One region of the Cupriavidus sp. SHE genome, then DNA from elsewhere that is predicted to be linked to it. Evidence: riboswitches for the same ligand, from Rfam matches in the RefSeq annotation. Region 1 holds a riboswitch; the other holds the start of a gene.
The links. A riboswitch is a leader RNA that binds a small molecule or an ion and turns the genes downstream of it on or off. The one in region 1 is predicted to bind fluoride.
Positions count from the first base shown of each region.

Region 1 (10,493 bases):
TGAGGATCAGGCGCACCAGCGGCTTGGTGCGGCTGATGTCCGAAGGCGGCACGACCAGGTACAGCGAAACGGGATGGTCGGCGGCGATCAGATCGGCGATGCGCCAGTCGCAGCGAGAGGTGACTTCGGCCACCGTAGGATCGCGGTACAGGCCGAGGAACGACATGGCGGTGGACAGCACGCCCGACCGCTCGTTGTCCGACTTGTTCAATACCTCGCGCGCGGCGGATGCGACAACGGGATGCGGCACGTCGCCCAGGTGGCGCGTCGTCATCATTCGATGCAGCGTCAGCTCGAACGGGCAAGCCGGGTCGGAGAGGAAGTTGGCGACGCCGCGCAGCGTCTTGTCCTCGCCGGCGTAGAGCACATGCAGGATGGCGCCGACCAGCAGCGCGTGCGAAGTCTTCTCCCAATGGTTGCGGCGTTCGAGTGCGCCTTCGGGATCGACCAGGATGTCCGCGATGTTCTGCACATCGCGCACCTCATGCGCGCCGCGCCGGACTTCCAGCAGCGGGTTGTACGCGGCCGATTTCGGATCGGTCGGGTTGAACAACAGGCAGTGCGAGAAGCGCGAGCGCCAGCCGGCCGTGATGTGCCAGTTCTCGCCCTTGATGTCGTGAATGACGGCTGACGCCGGCCAGCTCAACAGCGTCGGCACCACCAGGCCGACACCCTTGCCGGAGCGTGTCGGCGCGAAAGTCAGGACGTGTTCCGGGCCCTCATGCCGTAGGTATTGGCCGCGATGCAGGCCGAGGAAGACACCGGCCGGCTTGTCGAGGCCGGCTTTGCGAATGTCGGCAACTTCGGCCCAACGTGCCGAGCCGTAAGTCGTGACCAGCTTCGACTGTCGCGAGCGCCACACCGACATAGCGATGGCGACCACGACGGCGACCAGGCCGCTGCCGCCCGCGATCGCGCCACCGGTGTCGAAGATGCGCGGCGCATAGGCATCGTAGGAGAACCACCACTCGAACAACCGCCAAGGGTGATAGACCGGCTTGCCGAAGAAATCGAACCAGGGCGAGCCAAGGCGTAGCTGATAGCCCAGGGCGGCGGCTGTCCACTGCGTGGCGGTCCACACGCCTGCAATCACGATGCCGAACACGACACCGACTTGCCCGAACAGCACGCCTTGACCTTGCATCCTGGCCTCCGCTTTCTCCTCGTTGACACGCAGCACAAAGGCGTGCCGCACACGTGAGGATCGGAGTCATGTCAGGGGCGGTCAAAGACCGTTATCGGAAGAAATGTCGAGAAAAAAGCAAGATTTCGCGTCGCGGCGAATCGAGGAAAAATGCCGCGAGCAACGGCGTGTTGCAACGTATCTCGTTAGGAAGGCGAAATTTCGTGCGAGTCCGTGGCAATCAGAACTTGGGGGCTTCCTTCGGCGGGTTGTAGGGCGTCTTGCCATCCCCCAGGAAGCGGCGGTTCGTCGCTTCAGCCACGCGATTGCATAGTTCGTCGCCTAGCTTGGCACGATCCGATTTGCACTGCGCGCGCAGCTCCTTGAGTCTTTCGGGATTGGCTACCAGCGACTCCACTGTTTCGGTTGGCTCGGGCTTGCCGCAGGAGGCCAGCACGACGGCGAGTATCAACAGCATGCTCTTGTTCATGTCTCTGGTTCCTCCGAAGGATCAGATTGGGGTGGTGTGGAAGGCTTCTGTCCACCGGACGATTCGACAGTGCTGACTCTCTCGATGAAACGAGCCAGCGGCTGCGAAGGCTCGCCGTCCAGACGCAGCAGATAGGTGGTGAGCATGGGTGTGCGGCCGGCCAGCGGACGTGCCACTACGCCCGGCTCGCGGCTGGCCGCGATCTGCGAGGCGCCAGCCAATCCCAAGGCAAAGCCCGCCGATACCAACGCCATCATTAGGTCGATAGTTGTGACTCGCTCGGCAATCAGTGGCTCCTGCTCCACTCGGCGCAGCGCGCGATCTACCTGGCGTGCATGACCCTCGCAGGCCAGAGGATCGCCGAGTACCAGCGGATAGTGCAGCACCTCTTCCAACGGAATACGTTTGTACTTCAAGAGTGGATGTCGAGCAGGCACCGCCACCATCAGAGGATCGTCCCAAACGGGTTCCGCGATGACTCCATCGCCAACCTCGTCCGATTGCGCGAACCCTACGTCGTACAGATCGTCGTGAAGGCCCTTGATTTGCTGCGTAAGCGGAACCTCGGACAAGCGAATCTCGATTTCGGGCTCTTCCTGCCTGCACAACGCCAGGAATGTAGAAAACCGCGACGGCGTGATGCCGTCCGACAGCGCGACCCGCAACTGGCCATGAAAGCCGTTGGCGGCGGCTTTCACACTGTCGCGGGCCTGCTGTAAAGCGGTGAACACTCGCGGCACATGTTCTTGAAACAGCTTTCCTGCGCGAGTCAGCCGTGTGCTGCGCGTCGTGCGAACAAACAACTTGACGCCCAGGTCTTCTTCCAGCTCTTTGATCGCCCTCGAAAGAGGCGACTGTTCGATATGCAGTCGTTCGGCGGCGCGAGCGAAATGGAGTTCTTCGGCTACCGCGAGGAAGCAACGTAGGTGTCGAATCTCCATCTATCGCCTCCCTGTCATTGGCGCCTAGATCACTTCATCGGCTACATCGATCAAGTGGTGGCTTTCGTTGATGCGTTGGATGGTGAAAGTCTCTCCATCAATGGAAATTTCATTGATGCAGCACGGCTCCTGCTTGATCCGCCAATAGCGGGACAAGGACAAGCCGAGGGTGTGCGTCAGGATCACCCGGTTGATGCTGTCGTGACCGACCAGAACCACAGCCTGGCCCTTGTGCTTCTTCAACACCCGTTGCAGCACGCTGATGCCGCGCGCCAGGACCTGAGCGAGCGTTTCGCCGCCGGGGATGGCGGCGAGGTCCGGTGCTTCGAACCATATCCGATGTTCCTCCGGCCAGCGGGCGCGCACTTCGTCATGCGTGAGACCCTGCCATTCGCCATAGTGCGTGTCGGCCAGGTCATCGAGAATTTCAGGCTTGGCGCCTGTTGCCTCGCCTATCTCCGCGCCAGTGCGCACGCAACGGCCCAGCGGACTGGTGTAGATCGCATCAGGCTTCCATGTTTGGGCTACGCGCCGGCCGAGAGCCTTGGCCTGTCGCTCCCCCAGCTCGGACAATGGAATTTCGGCCCGTCCACGGAAACGTTCGGGGGCTATCCAATCCACGTGGCCGTGGCGTGTCAGGATGATGGTCGTCATAAGGTCTTCTCCATGTAGCAAAAAAATCAGTCACCGCACGAACGCGGCATGTCCGGCATAGACGGCGGCCTTGCCCAGCACTTCTTCGATGCGCATGAGCTGGTTGTACTTTTCGACGCGCTCGCCGCGACATGGCGCGCCCGTTTTGAGATGGCCTGTGCCCAGCGCCACGGTGAGGTCGGCAATGAAGCTGTCCACGGTCTCGCCGCTGCGGTGCGACACCATTGCACCCCAGCCAGCCAGATAGGCCGTATCCACTGCGGCACGGGTTTCGGTGAGCGTGCCGATCTGGTTGGGCTTGATGAGCACCGCATTGGCTACGTCCTCCCGGATGCCGCGCTCGATGCGTTCTACGTTGGTGACGAACAGATCATCACCAACCAGTTCAATCCTGCTTCCCAGCGCCTGATTCAGCAGCTTCCAGCCAGTCCAGTCGTCTTCCGCCAGTCCGTCTTCCAGCACGGCGATGGGATACCTGGCGATCCAGTCGGCATACAGCTCCACCATCTGCTCCGCTGTGACATGGTGGTCTTCGCTGCGCAGGTGGTACAGACCGTTCTCGTAGAAGCCGCTGGATGCAGGATCGAGCGCAATCACCACATCCTCGCCGGGCGTGTATCCGGCACTCTCGATGGCCGCCAGGATCAGCTCTACCGCGTCGCTGTTGTGCTTCAAGGCGGGAGCAAAACCGCCTTCATCGCCGACTGCCGTGGAGTAGCCACGTTCTTTCAACGTGGCGTGTAGGCGATGGTAAATCTCTGCACCCCAGCGCACGCCTTCGGCGAAGGTTGCCGCGCCAACCGGAGCGATCATGAATTCTTGGAAGTCCGTACCCTGCCAGTTGGCATGCACGCCGCCGTTGAGGATGTTGAACATCGGCACCGGCATACGGCAGGCTTGCGCGCCGCCCAGGTACTGGAACAGCGGCAGCCCGGCCGTCTGTGCTGCAGCCCGCGCGACGGCCAGGCTGACGCCCAGGATGGCGTTGGCCCCGAGCCGGGCCTTATTCGGCGTGCCGTCGAACGCGATCAGGGCATGGTCGATGGCGGCTTGATCCTTTGCGTCCAGGCCATGCAAGACGGCTCCAATCGCCTTGTTGACGTGGGCGACGGCCCTGCACACGCCTTTGCCTGCATAGCGGTACGGGTCGTCGTCGCGCAACTCGACCGCCTCATGGATGCCAGTCGATGCACCCGAAGGCACGGCTGCCCGGCCGGTCGCGCCGCCAGCAAGCCGCACATCCACCTCGATGGTGGGATTGCCGCGTGAATCCAGAATTTCGCGGGCGTGTATCGTCTGGATCGCAGACTCCATAGCTGACTCCGATGCAAGAAGGCGGAAGGACATTACGCAGGGTGCCGGGGCATCGGGAGCAATGCCGCAGCCCCTGCTCAACATGAGGTGTTCTCAATGGCCGGAACCGTTCCCGTCCAGTTCCGCACCCGATAGGCAGGCGGTGGTGTTGTCCGCCACGCTGGCACGGCACGCCGCCTCATCCGGCATGCGGTCGTACATCAAACCGCCTTCGACGAAGCTGACGTGGTACCAAGCTGACTCTTTCAAGCGCGGCTGAATACCGGCAAGCCACAGCAGAGCAGCCGCCCACAGGATCAGGCCGGCCAGCAGGTTGTTGTTGTCCCTGAACCAGTCGGACAACGTGGGTTCCGGTCGAAGATTGCGAACGGTCAACATGGTGAGTCTCCTTATGGTTGGGGCAAAAACTTTCGGCTGATATACGTTTACGTCACGGCCTTGCCCACGCGCCCGTACTCGACAGGCACTTTTACGTAGGTCAGGTTGATGTCTTCCTGGGCGAGCGCGTCCATCAGGCGCTGGCATGCCGCCTCGTCCACCGAGACGGTGATGGCGAGCGGCTGGTCCGCCAGCTCGAAGAAATGCGCGGAATGGAAGCGCCCGGCGTGGTCGAAGCCTTCCGCGGCGCCGACCAACGTGCCGCCGGCGGCGCCCTGTTCCTTGGCGAATTTCAGCAGCCACTCGCCAATGGGCGTGTGCCGGTGCCTGCGGTCTTGTCCCGTGAAGAACGTGAGTTGATAGCCTTTCATAGCAGCTCCTTGGGTCATGGTTGGCGAATGAGGGAAACCGTGGCCATGCCAAGCACCGTCATCGCGAGCGAGCCGCCCACGTGCAGTGCCAGCATGCCGGCCGACCACCCCAGGCGGCCGTCGCGCAGCAGCGTCAGCAGTTCGGCCGAGAACGTCGAGAAGGTGGATAAGCCGCCGGCCAGGCCGGTGATAACGAACAGCCGCCAGGCCGGCGACAGGTTCGGCGCCGAGCCGAAATAGGCGATGGCGGCACCCACGATGTAGGCCGCGATCAGGTTGGACGCCAGGGTGCCCATTGGGATGTGCGGCGCAAGCGCGTTCATGCTCAAGCTCAGGCCGTAGCGCATCAGCGCACCGATCACCGACCCGATGCTCACCGCGAGGATTGCGTAGGCGCCGGCCATCGTTAGCTGGCCTTGCTGGCATGTGTCGCATGCGCGGCGCGGTGGCGACCCAGCGGCAATTCGCACAGGAACAGCACGACATGCACCTTGCGCAGTTCCTCGGCGTGCTCGTGCATGAACTCGCGCAGGCGCTCCTCGGTATCCAGCAGCTCCAGGCATTGCGGATGCCGCATGCCGGTCAATTCGGGATGGTGGTGCGACATGCGTTCGCCCGGCAGGTAGCCGGAGCTGACCTGATGCAGCATGGCCTGCACGATGTTGGCCTGCTTGGCGACCGTCAGCAGATGATGCGCCAGCGCCGGCGCGCTCAAGTGATGCCAGAAGCGCGTGACCTTGGCTTTGGTGGCGATCGGAAAATACAGCCGCAAGGCGGCGATATGCTGCTGACTGGCTTTTGAGGTCATTGGGCGTTTTCCTTGGTCGTGACGGATGTTTCGGCCTTGTTCTCCGGCGGCGGCGGGTCTTCTTTCGCCGACTCGTCCTTCTGTTTGCGGAAATGCGCGAGGTCGGCAATGCGCAGTTCTTCGGGAACGGCGTTGCGGTGCTTGCTGTGCTTGCTGTGGCCCACGCGCTGCGCGCGGTAGATGCCCGTGTGGCCGGAGAACAGATAGGCCGTGATGCAGCCGACGGCGGCCAGCGGGCCGATTTCCGCGCCGAACAGTTCCATCGCCATGAGCGTGGTGGCAATGGGCGTATTGGCAGCGCCCGCGAACACGGCGACGAAGCCGATGCCGGCCAGCATGGGAAACGGCAATTGCAGCAGCGGGGCCAGGACGTTGCCCAGCGTCGCGCCGATGTAGAACAGCGGCGTGACTTCGCCACCCTTGAATCCCGTGCCCAGCGAGACGACCGTGAACGCCATCTTGCCGAGGAAGTCCCAGGGCGCCATCGGCTCCTGGAAGGAGCGCACGATGTCAGGGATGCCCAGGCCTATGTAGCTGTAGGCATCGAGCGCCCACACCGCCGTGGCGATGACGATGCCGCCAGCAGCGGGCCGAAGCGGCGCGTAGTGAATCAGGCGTTTGACCCACGCGCTCAATTTGTGGGCGGCCGTGGCGAACAACATGCCCACGAGGCCGAACACGATCCCGGCCGCGACCACCGCCATCACGCTCCAGAAACTGATGGGCAAGATTTCGCCCATCACGTAGTGCGTGTGGTGGACGCCCCAGGCCAAGCAGACCTGATCGGCGACGATGCCGGCCACGACGCACGGGAACAGCGCGTCGTAGCGCATGCGCCCAATGGCGAGGATTTCAAGACCGAACACGGCGCCGGCCAGCGGCGTGCCGAACACGGACGCGAAGCCGGCGCTGATGCCGGCCATCAACAGGATGCGCCGGTCCTCGTGCTTCATGCGAAACAGGTGGGTGAGCTGGTCGGCCAGCGCGCCGCCCATCTGCACGGCGGTTCCCTCGCGGCCTACCGAGGCACCGAACAGATGGGAAACGACGGTGCCGCCCAGCACCAGCGGAACCATGCGCAGCGGCACGACCTTCTTGGGGTCGTGGATCTCGTCAATGATGAGGTTGTTGCCGCCATCGACGGTCTTGCCCATCAGGTGGTAGATCCACCCGACAGCGAAGCCGGCTACCGGCAGCAGCCAGATGACCCAGCGGTGCGCTTCGCGCCACGCGGTGGCGCGATCCAGGGACACGAGAAAGAAGGCGGAAGCGGTGCCTGCCAGGAAGGCAACCAGGCTGGCGATGACAAGCCACTTGCCGATGTAGGGCAGCAGCTCAAGTTGTTCGGGACGGAATCGGCGCATTGGTCATGTCTGCTCGAAATAAATCGGGCTGACCAACGGCAAGGGATGTGAACGCGAGCGCCTACAGCCCCCGACCGTGGTCAGGTGTCTGTAGGCGTCATCAGCAGCTAAGAAATCGCTGCGGTTAAAGGAGGAACGCCATCTCCTACCACGTAATTTACCGCATCCCCGTTGGCGCGTCCACATTGATTTCATCCGACGTGTGTATCCAGAACAACAGGCATGCCTTATTGAAACAATTGATTTGTTACGGTGGTTTCACTATGATTGTTCGCATGAAAATTCAAAACTGGCTGTTGCTCACGTACAAGGTGCCCGCCGAACCCGCCAAGAAGCGCATCGCTATCTGGCGAAGGCTCAAGGGCATGGGAGCCATCTATTTGCAGAACGGCGTCTGCCTGCTGCCCAAGACCGACGACCACACTCGCCGCCTCAAGATCATCGAGAACGAAATCGACGAAATTGCCGGGGAGTCGGTGCTGCTGGAGACCGTCGCGCTGGACAAGTCCCAGGAGGAAAAAGTCGTGGCGCGCTTCAAGGCCGATCGCGATGAGCAATACACCGAATTCATCGCCAAATGCGACGACTTCGACGCGGAGATTGCCAAGGAGACGGCGGCCAGCCACTTCACCTACGCAGAACTCGAAGAAAACGACGCCGACCTCAAGAAGCTCCAGACGTGGTTGGAGAAGATTCGCAAGCTCGACTTCTACGGCGCTACGCGGGCCGTCGAGGCGCAGCAGCGCCTGCAGCGCTGCGAGGCGCTGCTCGACGCCTATGCCCAGCGGGTCTTCGAGTCACACGACGAAAACCGCTGAAAGGAGCCGCAATGAAACTGACCGTCCTGACCTACAACACCCTGTTCGCCGGCCGCGATGGCGCCAACGACGCACGTGCCCAGGCGCAAATCGACCTTATCAACCAGGTGCGGCCCGATGTGTTTCTGATGCAGGAAGCCAAGGGCTTCGATGCCAATGGCGGCGCGTGGCTGTATGCCACGGAAGATCGCATCGGCATGCGCGGCTTTCTCGCCATCGCGCCGCGTACCGGCCAGAACGTCGCCATCTTCATCCGCGAGCCGCTGCGCCCGCTCGCCTTCGACGCGGATGGCGCGCACTTCCACCACGCGCTGGCAACGCTCAAGGTGGCCGTGCCGGGCAGCAGCGAACCGATCACCTTCATCAGCGCGCACCTGTGCCCCAACGGCCCCGAGGTACGACGCCGCGAAGCGGCTTACCTGGCGGTGCAGGCCGCCCCGGACCGGCTCACGCTGGTCACTGGTGACTTCAATTCGGCCTCGCCTCACGATCCCGAGCCGGAAGGTTTCGACGCGCTGCCGGCGCAGCATCGCGCCCGCTACCTGGCCGACGATCTGCAAAGCGCCGACCGTAGCGTGCTGGCGCATCTGGAGGCGGCGGGGTGGGTCGATCTAGGCTACCGGCTGGACCCGGCCAAGGTGGCAACCGTGCCCACGGCCGGCTTCACGGGCACCGAGTTTGCGACGATGCGCTGCGACTACCTGTTGGCCTCCGCTTCGCTCGCCCAGGCGGCGCGGCATTACGAGGTGATCCGCACGCCGGCCACGGATGGCGCCTCGGACCACTACCCCGTCCTCGCACGCTTCGAGTTACAGCAATGACCTCGGAGCCCGCCCATGCTGCCCCCGACACTGGCCGCGCGCCTGCGCCTGCGGCCGCTTAACGACCAACATCACGAATTGCCCTCCATGCAGAATGAACTACAAGAAGCGGCTCCCGAAGCCCCCGCCACGACGAAGGGCTGGTTCAATCGCACCGTCGCTGGCGCGGGACTGACCAGCGCCCTGGGCGACTTCTGCTACGAAACAACAACGGTCATCCTGCCGGGCTTCCTGGCCGTGCTGGGCATCCCGGCGGCGGCGCTGGGCATCATCGAAGGCATTGCCGATGCCGTCGCCAGCTTCACCAAGATGGTCTCCGGCTATATCGCGGACAAGCTCGGCCACCGCAAGAGCCTCGTGCTGGTCGGCTATACGCTGACGCCGGTGGGGCAGGTCTTCATCGCGCTGGCGGCGGGCTGGCCGCTGCTGCTGCTTGGACGGCTGGTGTCGTGGTTCGGCAAGGGACTGCGCGGCCCCTTGCGCGACGCCATCGTGATCCAAGCCGTCAGCCCGCAGACGCGAGGCCGTGCCTTCGGCTTCCACCGCGCGGTGGACACCATCGGCGCGGTCATCGGCCCCTTGCTGGGCGTGGCCGTGCTGGGCTGGGCGCAGTCCCTGCATTGGGACGATGCGGCCGGGCCGTTCCGCTTCGTCCTCTGGCTGTCGGTGATTCCGGGCGTGCTGGCCGTGCTGGCATTCCTGGCCCTGGTCAAAGACCCAGAGCATTCGCCCAATCCGGGCCTGCGGCTGTGGAGCACGCTGCGCGGCCTGCCGGGACGCTTCAAGCGCTACCTAGGCGCGGTGGGAATATTCGGCCTGGGCGACTTCTCGCACAGCCTGCTGATTCTCGGGGCGACGCAATTGCTCACGTCGTCGCTCGGCGTCGTACAGGCCGCGCAGGTTGCCGGGCTGCTGTACGTTGGCCGCAACGTGGTTCAGGTGGTGGCCTCCTATCCCATCGGCGCATGGGCCGACCGTATCGGCTCGCTGCCGCTGCTCGTGGTGGGATACGCGCTCGGCGCACTGACAGCCGTGTTGATGGTCCTGGCCTTCTGGTTCCATACCGCAAGCGTGCCGCTGCTCGCCGGGGTCTTCGTTGCCGCCGGGCTGTATGTCGCGGTGCAAGAGGCCCTGGAATCCACCGTGACGGCCGACATGGTGGGTCCCGAAACGCTGGCGACCAGCTACGGCGCGCTGGGCACGGTCAATGGCGGTGCGAAATTCCTTTCCAGCGCGACGGTCGGTTTGCTCTGGACGGCTGTTTCGCCAGTGTTCGGGTTCGGTCTCGCTGCTGCCTTGATGGGCGCCGGCACGTTGGCCTTGTGGCGCATCCAGCGAGGCGGCGCAGCCTCCTGACGGATCGCTGGCTCTCCGACTTTCGTGGAGTCAAGGCGATGGTCGCCGGGACACG
Region 1 is NZ_JWMB01000049.1:25,145-35,637, reverse strand. Features, by position in the region: gene RN01_RS23250 (conjugal transfer protein TraG) at 1-1,144, opposite strand, end outside; gene RN01_RS23245 (EexN family lipoprotein) at 1,365-1,613, opposite strand; gene RN01_RS23240 (LysR family transcriptional regulator) at 1,610-2,554, opposite strand; gene RN01_RS23235 (histidine phosphatase family protein) at 2,579-3,208, opposite strand; gene eno (phosphopyruvate hydratase) at 3,239-4,522, opposite strand; gene RN01_RS23225 (hypothetical protein) at 4,616-4,900, opposite strand; gene RN01_RS23220 (DUF190 domain-containing protein) at 4,948-5,271, opposite strand; gene crcB (fluoride efflux transporter CrcB) at 5,286-5,675, opposite strand; gene RN01_RS23210 (DUF190 domain-containing protein) at 5,678-6,079, opposite strand; gene RN01_RS23205 (voltage-gated chloride channel family protein) at 6,076-7,443, opposite strand; fluoride riboswitch at 7,528-7,598, opposite strand; gene RN01_RS23200 (Chromate resistance protein ChrB) at 7,674-8,261, shown strand; gene RN01_RS23195 (endonuclease/exonuclease/phosphatase family protein) at 8,273-9,082, shown strand; gene RN01_RS23190 (MFS transporter) at 9,098-10,438, shown strand.

Region 2 (10,493 bases), on a different contig from region 1:
GCAGGTGCGCCGCCGGCAGCGGCAGTGCGTACAGCTCGACCACCGCGTGCGCCGTCTGGCACAAGCCGTAGCCGCTGCGCTTGAGCACATGCCGTAGCCCGTCGCCGACCGTGGCGCGGGCATCCTCGGGCATCGACACGTCGATGGTCTGCAAAAGCAGGTCGCGCTGCGCTGCTGTCGGTGCCAGTTCCACGAGGGTGTAGCGCCCGTAGCGCACGACGGGGATGTATTCGGGCGCCTCGGATGCGGGCGCGGCCGAGGATTCCTCGATTGTGTCGGGCGCGACCGGCGCGCTCGTCGTCGCGCAGCCGCCAGCCAGCACCGACCAAAGGAGGCCGAGAAAACCCGCCAGCAGGCGGCGTTCGGGGTGGTGAAACCAGGGTGGTGAGGGGCACATGGCGCGTCGTCCTGAAACATCGAGCCCTCACCATCGCCGCTGCGTGAGGTTGCGACAGCAAACAATGCGAAATGAGGGCCGTCCGATTTCCTGGCGCCGACCAAAACAAACGGCCCCGAAGGGCCGTGGGCATAGAAGGTCGGTCGCTGGGGTGCATCAGGCCAGACGCGACATCGCAGGGAATCGATCGACGTGGCGCATCCTCATCGGTTGAGGCGGCCCAGTGCAACCGTTCCGGTCAGCATCAGGACGACAGCCAACCCTAAGCCCAGTACCGGCGAGGTCATCGTCCATACGGTGCCTACGACCGCACTCGACAGGAACTTGGCGCTGCCATCGACGGTGCCCAGCGCTCCGTAGCTCATAGTCAGCGCTTGCGGTTCGATCATGCCCGCGGCGACCGTGGATTCCAGCGCCTCCTGCATCGCCACGTAGAGCCCCGCGGCCACAAAACTGGTGGCGAGCAGCGGCAGGCTGCCTATGCCCAGGCAGAAGGCGAGTGCCGCCAGCACAGCAGTGGCCGCGCCCAGCGCGTAGCCCGCCACCCATAGCGGCAGCGGGCCGATGCGATCCGCCCAGGCGCTAACCGGATAGGAAGCCAGCACCTGCACGGCGTTGCGTCCCACGTAGAGCAGCCCGGCGACCTGTGTCGCATGCATGATGTCGATCGAGGGCGCCAGCAAGTGCGTGGCGGCCAGGATCAGCAGGCTGTGCGAGAAGTTCCCCAGGCCAGACAACCCGACCGCGCAGAGGTAGCGTTTGAACCGTGTTGGCAGCTCGTGCAGCGCGCCGAAGAAGCGCAGGCCGGGATTGGGCGATTGCTGGGGGGCGTTCACGAGCGTCAGGAAAACCAGCACGGCCAGCAGGCCAGGGATCACGGACAGCCCGAGCACCACGCGGAACGGGCTGGCTACGTCGTCTCAATGCAGCGTCTGCGCCCACCCCAGCGCAGCCACGCCCAGCAGCTGCCCGGCGACCGCACCCACCGTATCCATCGCCCGGTGAAAGCCGAACGCGCGTCCAGGGGTCTGCGCGCTCACCGCCTGGATCACGATGGCGTCGCGTAGCGGCCCGCGCAGTCCCTTGCCGAATCAGGACAGCAACTGACCCAGGAGCAGCAGCGGCCATCCCACCGCCAGTGCGATGAAGACCTGGACGAGCGGAGTGAGCGCATAGCCGAGCAGGACCAGTGCTTTGCGATGGCCGAGCGAGGTAGCCCGACACCATCTTGGTGAAGCTGGCCACCGCATCGGCCGCGCCCTCGATTAGGCCCAGCGCCGCGGCCGGCACCCCAGCACCGCCAGGGAGCCCGGCAGGGATCCGAAGGGATTCACTGAAACTGCGCTCGACCATTTCGTCACGAAAGGGTATAGTGCGCGCTTGGAGATGGCGTTCCTCCTGGGAAACCGAACCGCAGCATTCGCTGCCGATGACGCCTACAGTTACCTGACCTTCTGTCGGGGCTGTAGGCGTTCACGTCCACATCTCTTGCATGGGTCAGCCCGATGGATTTCGAGCGAACCGACCCCATGCCTAATCGCCGTCTAGAACAGCTTGAGCTGCTGCCCTACGTGGGCAAGTGGCTTCTCATCGCCAGCGTTGTTGCCGTCCTGGCCGGCAGCGCCTCCGCCTTCTTCCTCGTCTCCCTCGATCATGCCACGGCCTGGCGCGAGTCCCACCCTTGGGTGATTTGGCTGCTGCCGCTGGCCGGCCTGGGCGTGGGCCTCGTGTATCACCTGCTCGGCAAGACGGTGGACGGAGGCAACAACCTCATCATCGACGAGATCCACGACCCCAAGAAGGTGGTTCCGCTACGCATGGTGCCGCTGGTGCTGGGCGGCACGGTGGTGTCACACCTCTTCGGTGCTTCCGTGGGCCGCGAAGGCACTGCGGTGCAGATGGGCGGCGCGCTGGCCGACCAACTCACCCACGTGTTCCGCCTGGAACATGAAGACCGACGCATCCTGCTGATGTGCGGCATCGCCGCAGGCTTCTCGTCGGTGTTCGGCACGCCCATGGCGGGCGCCGTGTTCGGGCTGGAAATCCTGGCCATCGGGCGCATGCGTTATGACGCCCTGTTCCCCTGCATGGTGGCGGGCATCGTGGCCGATCAGGTATGTCTGGCCTGGGGCGTGCACCACGCCCATTACGCGATCGGGCAGATCGTGCCGGTCGGCGCTTGGAGCGTGGTGGCGGTCGTGCTCGCCGGGGTCGTGTTCGGCATCGTCGGCATGCTGTTCGCCCGCGTCACTCACGCGCTCGGGGCGCGGGTCAAGCGGCTCATCCATTACGCACCCCTTCGGCCGTTCGCCGGCGGCATCGTCATCGCCCTCGCGGTCTGGGCGCTCGATGGCTACCAGTATATCGGTCTGGGCATCCCGGAGATCGAGCGCGCCTTCCAGGAGCCGATGCAGCCGTGGGATTTCCTTGGCAAGTTCGGCTTCACGGTCGCGTCGCTGGGCACGGGCTTCAAGGGCGGTGAGGTCACCCCGCTGTTCTACATCGGCGCTACCCTGGGCAACGCACTGGCGCCGATCCTGCAGATGCCGTTCGCTTTCATGGCCGGCATCGGCTTCGTCGCGGTGTTCTCCGGCGCGGCCAACACCCCGATTGCCACGACCCTGATGGCGATGGAACTGTTCGGTGCCGAGATCGGTCCGCTGGCGGCCATCGGCTGCGTCACGGCTTACCTGTTCTCGGGGCACACCGGCATTTACCACGCGCAGCGCGTAGGCCACAGCAAGCACCGCCGGCATCGGGCCGCTGTCCCTGAAGACCTGCGCATCGCCGATCTTGCCGCCTTCCTCAAGAAGCGCCGCGAAACCTCGAAGTCTTCCGCCGCAGATCCTGTGGCACTGCCCCCTGTCTCCAAGGAAAGCGTTGAATGAAAACAGACACGTCCCAGACCATCGCGGCGCTGCGGCTGTACTTCCCGACCGCAACCCGGGCCAAGGTCACCCGTTTCTGGCACCACCTGAGCGCGCCTGCACTGGCGCATCACCTGCTTACCGTGGCCAAGAAGGCCAACATCCTGCAGGCCATGCTGCACCGGGTCAGTTCGGGCTACCTGCCAGGAGAACGCTTGTCGCACCAGCACCCCGAACTGACGGGCATGCGGCACCCGGAATGCCTGGAATTGCTGGACACCGAGCAGCGGCTGCGGGCGTTCATGCACGAGCACGGGGACGAGTTGAAGAAGGTCCACGCCGTGCTGTTCCTGTGTGAGCTGCCGCTGTCGCACCTGAGGACCGCCTCCGGCAATGCGACCCGGGGCGTTTGACGATGAGCGGCGCATACGCAGTCCTGGCCATCAGCCTCGGCTCCATCATCGGCGCGCTCCTGCGCTACGGCCTGAGCGTGGCGATGAACGCCCTGGTGCCGCCGATCCCGATGGGCACCCTGGCATCGAACCTGATTGCGGCCTACATCGTGGGTTTTGCGATCGCCTACTTCGGGATGGCACCGGGCTTGTCGCCCGTGTGGCGCCTGTTCGTGATCACCGGGCTCGCTGGTGGTCTGTCCACCTTTTCCACGTTCTCGGCCGAACTGCTCACGCTGCTGCGCGACGGCCGCCTGGGCTGGTCGGCCGGCATGCTGGCGCTGCACGTGGGCGGCTCGCTCACGATGACGGCGCTGGGCATGGCGTCCGCATCCGCTACTCGCCAATCGTAAAGGAGACCCCATGAAAGGCTACCAACTGACATTCTTCACGGCGCAGGACCGCCGCCACGGGCACAAGCCCATCGGTGACTGGCTCCTGGAGTTCGCCAAGGACCATGGCGCTGTCGGCGGCACGCTGGTGGGCGGTGCGGAAGGATTCGATCACGTCGGCCGCTTCCACTCCGCGCACTTCTTCGAACTGGCCGACCAACCGCTGGCGGTGACCGTCTCCGTAGACGAAGCGGCCTGCCGGCGTTTGATGGACGCGCTGGCGCAGGAAGCGATCGACCTGACCTACGTGAAGGTGCCCGTCGAGTACGGACGCATCGGTCTGGGCGCGAAGTAAGCACCTTTGGCGCGACTCATGACTTGGTCCAGGAGACTGCCATGTTGAGGGTTTACAACCTGCCGCCCGAGCCGGGCATGCGCGATTGGCTGCGGGAAAACGGTCGGCTGATCGCTGCGCTCATCGCCTGGTCCGTCGTCATGGTGTGCAGTGCCAGCGTTGTCGCTCCCCTGAGCGACACGGAGTGGTACGCAGTGCGCACCGTGGAAAACGGCTTGATCTACGAACGCGCGAACGGCGAGCACGGCTGTCTGGCGCGCGTGGCTGCTGGCGACGCGATCACCTGTGGGCAGGGCAAAGACCTGACCGGCAAGCTGCGGGCTGATTGAAAGCGCGGGCAGATCCGGACACCAAGGCCACGCGTCCCGCCCGTCCAAGTTCAATTGCAGGGGGTTATATGGTTTCCAAGATAAAGATGATTCACGCGCGTGAAATCCTCGATTCGCGCGGCAATCCGACCATCGAGGTCGATGTGCACCTGAGCAGCGGCGTGATGGGACGCGCCGCGGTTCCGGCCGGAGCTTCGACCGGCATCCACGAGGCCGTCGAACTGCGCGACGGCGACATCCGGTGTTTCGACGGCAAAGGGGTCCGTGCCGCTGTGGCCCATGTAAACAAAGGCATTGCCGCGGTGCTGCTCGATGCCGACGCCTTCGATCAGGAGACGATCGACCGGCGGCTGCGGGACTACGACGGCACGGCGAACAAGAGCCGCATCGGCGCCAACGCGATCCTCGGCGCGAGCCTGGCCGTGGCGCGGGCGGCATCGCAGGCCGCCCAACAGCCACTGTTCCGACATTTGGGCGGACCCGAGGTCCACCGCATGCCCGTGCCCATGTTCAACGTCCTCAACGGCGGGGTACATGCGAACTGGCAGGGAGTGGATTTCCAAGAGTTCATGATCGCTCCGGTGGGCGCTTCGAGCTTTGCCGAAGCGATGCGCTGCGGTGCCGAGATCTACCACCGTCTGCGCGAAGTCCTTAAGGACAAGGGCCACTCCACCACTGTGGGCGACGAAGGCGGGTTCGCGCCGCCGCTCAAACGCAACAGCGACGCGGTGGAGTTGATCCTGGCGGCCATCTCGCGGGCTGGTTACGAAGCGGGAAAGGATGTCGTCCTGGCGCTGGACCCTGCATCGAGTGGGTTCTATCACGACGGGATGTACCACTTGCGCAGCGAAGGGCGCACGGTCACGGCCGAGGAACTGGTCGCACTCTACGTCGAGTGGGTGGCGCGCTACCCCATCAAGGTCCTGGAAGACGGCCTGGCGGAAGACGACTGGAGCGGCTGGGCGCTGCTGAACCAGACCCTGGGCAAGAAGATCGAACTGGTCGGCGACGACCTCTTCGTGACCAACGTCGAGCGCATTGAGCGCGGTATCCGCGAGGACGTGGCCAACGCGGTGCTGATCAAGCCCAATCAGATCGGCACGCTGACAGAAACCTTGTCTGCCGTCGCCTTGGCCTACAACGCCAACTGGGGTGCGATGGTGTCGCACCGCAGCGGCGAGACCGTGGACAGCTTCATCGCGGACCTGGCAGTCGCGCTGGACACCGGGCACCTCAAGACCGGCGCGCCTTGTCGCGGCGAGCGCGTCGAGAAATACAACCAGCTCCTGCGCATCGAGGAAGCGCTGGGAAGCGCGGCCACCTATGCGGGGACCCACGCCTTCGTCCGTTGATGTCTTGAAAACCTGTTTTTATGGAGAGTGAATGAATGACAAACGTTATCCTGACCCGTCATGGTCATGTGGACTGGATCGCGCCTGAGCGCTTTCGCGGGCGTGCCGAACTGCCACTTTCGGAGCTGGGAAAGCGGCAGGCTGAAGCGCTCGGCAGGCGCGTCGCAGAGGGCTGGAAGCCCGATGCCATCTACGCCAGCCCGCTCTCGCGGTGTGTTCACACGGGGGAGGCCATCGGCCGCGCCACGGCCTCGAAGGTGCACGTGCTCGAAGACCTTGCCGATACCGACTACGGTCAGTGGCAGGGACTCACGCACGAAGAGGTGCGTTCACGCTGGCCCGACGAGTCGCGTCTGTGGTTTGAGGCACCCGATCTTGCCGTGATTCCGGGTGGCGAGACGATGGCCGGTGTGCTGGGGCGCGCCATCAACGTACTGCGGATCGTGCTGCGCAAGCATCGGGACCAGACGGTCGTCCTGGTGGGCCACGACAGCATCAATCGCGTCCTGCTGCTGCATAGCCTGGGTCTGCCACTGTCGCGCTACTGGCGCATCAAGCAGGACCCGTGCTGCCTCAATGAGATCGAGCTGCAGGACACGGTGTTCACCATCCATCGTGTCAATGAAAGCCACCACACCGCGAGCCTCGCCTGACACGGCAAGGCGCTGACTTCGTCAAGGAGAAAAGCCGGCGCCTGATGGCGCCAGCTTGTGAGACGGATCACGCCGCCACGAGTTGCCTCGCGAGAGCGACCTCTACCGAGTCTCCATCCTGATTGAGGACGTCGAGCCCGGATTCGGGCACGTCTCCCGACGTGCTCTGGGACACCATGATCTTCTTGGCCATCAGCTCCAGGCAGGTCATCTGCGAGGAACCGGCGTAGCCGAGGTAGATCACGCGCACCGGCTGTTTCTGTCCGATGCGCCAGGAGCGGCGTGCCGCCTGCTGGAGCGAGTACACGTTGTAGCCCGACTGCATGAAAACGATCGTCGGGAAGTCCAACAGGTCCAGTCCCGTCTTGACCAGTTCGGGATTGGTGATGAGCACGTCGATGCCACGGTCCAGTTGCTCGGCGATCCAGTCCTCGCGTCGGCTGGCGTCCACGCTTGCGCGCAGCACCGCCACCCTAAAGCCTTCCTGCTCCAGCAGCACCTTCAAGCGCGACGTGGTGTCACGCGTGCCGGTATAGACCGTGTAGGCCAGGACCTTGCGGCCCTGCGCCTTCTCTTCCTTGCAGATGTCGATCAGCTCGCGCTCTTTCGGCGTCACCTCGAACTCGTTGAACTGAGCCGGGACGAACGCCAAGGTGTTGCGCGTGCGCGGATGCACCACGGTCTCCGACCGGAAGCAGCAGTCCGGCCAGGCCAGCAGTACGTTGAGCACCACACCCAGCAGCGTCGTATCGCGTCGCGCAAGAGCCTGTTTCAGCTCCGCGGTCAGCCGACCCGCCAGGTCGCGGTAGGCCGCGGCTTGTGCCGTGTCCATTGCGACTTCACGGAACTCCTCGTCATACGGCGGCAGGACGTTGCCGCCGATGTCCTTGAGCTTGAGGAAGATCGTGAACGGCAGGATGCACCGCAAGACCCCCTTCGGCCCGAAGCCCGGAGCCTTGACCGTGCGCACCGATACCTTGGTGCCCCTGGCCGTCTTGTGCGCCGTGCCGGTGTTTTCGGAGTAGATGTCCTTGAGGACCCCGTGGTCCCTCATGAACGCCATGGCCGCCGAGGTCATGCTGCCGCTCGTGGTCGGGCGGTAGCCGTCTTCGATCATCCGCCCAGGCAGGGCTCGGAACAGCAGGTAGAACAGGTCGTCCCCGTAGCCGCCCATCAGCGTGCCTGTCAGCAGCAAGGTCTTACGAGCCTTCGCCGCCAGCACGCCCATGGCTTGGCCCTGGGCACTGCCACCGTTCTTGTACTCGTGTGCCTCGTCCGCGATGCACAGGTCGAACGTGCCTTGCGGCAGGTAGCGCTTGATGAACTCGGACGGCTGGTAGCCGCCCTCGCCAAAGCCGAGCTCCATGTTGGCCATCGCACGCTCCATGCGCGTGGCCTGACGGTCGGAAAACACCAGTTCGCCGTTGCCGTCCATGAGGTTGATGAACTCATGGATGTTGTCGCCCAGCATCGACGCCAGGAACCCGTCGCCGAACTTCTGCATCAGCTTCTGCGCGGTGACTTCCCCGATCGTCGGGATGCGCTTCAAGGCTTTCAGCACGGCCGAGGACCGGTCGCTGCCGGACAGGCTGCGCGGGCGGATCAGTGTCCACAGGGGTGCGGCGCAATGGCTGCACTTCCTGCGGTATTCCTCGGCTTGGAGCGCGACCGGGTTGACCGGCTCGCCGTCGAGGTCGGTGATGACCGTACCGCAGTCCGGGCACGCCGCCACGTTGCCATGGCGGGTACGCCGCTGGGTGAAGACAGGCTTCCAGTGGAACCCCATCCGCATCCTGACCCGGCCCAAGACGAAGAACTCCTGGCCCGTGGGCTGGACATTCAATTGCTCGCGCAGCTTGATGAGCTTGACGAGCGTGTCCGGCCCGTTGAGCACCCACACCTTGGCGCCTGCCACTGTCTCCTGGATCTCGCGCCGCCACTTGTAAACAAGGTGCGGTGGCGAAAGAACCAGGGTGCGGCGGTAGCCTTCGGCGTTGAGAACGGCGGCCGTGGCGATGCCGACGGTCGTCTTGCCACAGCCCATTTCGCCATTGACAATCGCGGCGCGTTCGCCACGGTCGATCAGCAGTTCGGCGGCGGCGTGGACGACTTCGGCCTGGGCCGGGAACAGCTTGCGCTTGAGGCTGGCGACGACGAGTTGCCGGTGCGCCTGCGGCTGGCCGTTATAGACCGGCGGGTTGGCGCTGTTGAGGGCGTCGAGCAGTTCGTCGCCGAACTCGCCGACGAAATCCTGAAGGCTCAGGGTCAGAGGGGAAGATTCCGCATCGAGCAGTTCGCCCTGTACGGGTGCGGCTTCAACGGCAGTGGTTTCGAGATCGAGGGACATGGTGATGTTCCAATAAAAAATGGGGCATGCCCCCCCACAGCGGGGTGATGGCATGCCCCGTGGTGGGATGAAGAGACGGCAGGCGGCCGTCGGGTGGAGAGAATCAGTACTCGCTAGGCAGCAGCAGCGTGGTCACGCTGCGATCCGATTCGGTGATGATCCAAAGCTGCAGGCCGGGTGCGATCTGGTAGGAAGAGAACAGGCGGTCCTCGCCGGACTCCAGCGCGGCTTCGTTCTGCCGCTTGTCGTAGTCGTCGAGGTCGCCCCAGTCGCCATTGAGGTGGCGGTGCAGGTACGGCACCGGGTTGAGCCGGCCTTGCTGGACCAGGGCGTCAACGCCGCAGGTCACGACGGTCTCGCCTGGGAAGAAGCGCCGGCTCGATGTCTGGCCGATGGGAAGTGCTTGGGCTGCCATGGAAGGCTCCTTGAAGATGGAGGGGCCACGGCGCCCCATCGGGGCGACTGGACCCCGGTGGGTGGAGGAAGCCGACGGTGACCGTCAGCGGTAGAGAAGCGATCAGCGGATGGTCAACACCTCGCCCCGCGTGGGGGAGCCAGGCGTCATGTCCCACGCGCGGATGACGGGCACGAACTTGTCGGTGAGGATGCGGGTCTCGGCGATGGAGCCGTCTTCGCGTTCGGTGAATTCGCGTTGAAGCGTCTTGTCCTTGTGGGTGTCACCTTTGACGACGAGTACGCGCCCGGTCTTGGAGCGCACAACCCCCGAGATCGCGCCCGCGGCCAGGGCCAGCGCGAGATGCCAGTGGGACAAGGCATGCGCCGGTGGACGCAGCGACTGCTGCGCGGCCCCCAGGTGCGTGTCTTGCGACGGCCAGAGGCCTTGCAGCCGGCCGACTTCATCGGCGAACTGCTCAGGCTCAATCGTCACGCGGAAAAAATGCTCCGGCTCGGCCGGACTGGCGGGGACGATGTACGGCAGGAACGGCCATTCGCTCGGCAGCTCCTCGGCTTCGACTTCACCAAGCCCGACCTGCAGCAGCAGATTGCGCACGGCCTTGAGACCATCGGGTGCCAGCTCGCGCTGGCGCACCCTGCGGCCGAAGATCACCACCTGCTTGAACTGCGGTTCCACCGCTCGGTAGATCCGCAGGTCCGTGTAGTGGCGTGTCAGCCAGCCGACCAGCTCGGCGTCGAGCACGTAGCCAGGGACGATGAAGACCAGCACGCCGCCGTACTGCAACAGCGACAGGCTGCGCTGATAGAACAGCTTCTCGAAGCGTGCACGGCTCTGGCCCTGATAGCCGATGTTGCCGTTGACGTCCTTGGACAGATCGCCATACGGCGGGTTGAGCCAGAGCAGCCCGAACGACTGCTTGGAGATCATCGTGTCCATCAGGTCCGCGTGCAGGCAGTGATCGACCAGGCCGCGGGCATGGCGTGCCCGTTCC
Region 2 is NZ_JWMB01000006.1:33,425-43,917, forward strand. Features, by position in the region: gene RN01_RS02775 (PilL N-terminal domain-containing protein) at 1-397, opposite strand, end outside; gene RN01_RS34240 (hypothetical protein) at 601-1,275, opposite strand; fluoride riboswitch at 1,771-1,843, shown strand; gene RN01_RS02785 (voltage-gated chloride channel family protein) at 1,903-3,285, shown strand; gene RN01_RS02790 (hypothetical protein) at 3,282-3,677, shown strand; gene crcB (fluoride efflux transporter CrcB) at 3,680-4,069, shown strand; gene RN01_RS02800 (DUF190 domain-containing protein) at 4,080-4,403, shown strand; gene RN01_RS02805 (hypothetical protein) at 4,445-4,732, shown strand; gene eno (phosphopyruvate hydratase) at 4,801-6,084, shown strand; gene RN01_RS02815 (histidine phosphatase family protein) at 6,120-6,737, shown strand; gene RN01_RS02820 (helicase-related protein) at 6,805-9,084, opposite strand; gene RN01_RS02825 (hypothetical protein) at 9,188-9,499, opposite strand; gene RN01_RS02830 (DUF6094 domain-containing protein) at 9,602-10,493, opposite strand, start outside.
Region 2: another riboswitch for fluoride. It lies ahead of RN01_RS02785 (voltage-gated chloride channel family protein); the one in region 1 lies ahead of RN01_RS23205 (voltage-gated chloride channel family protein).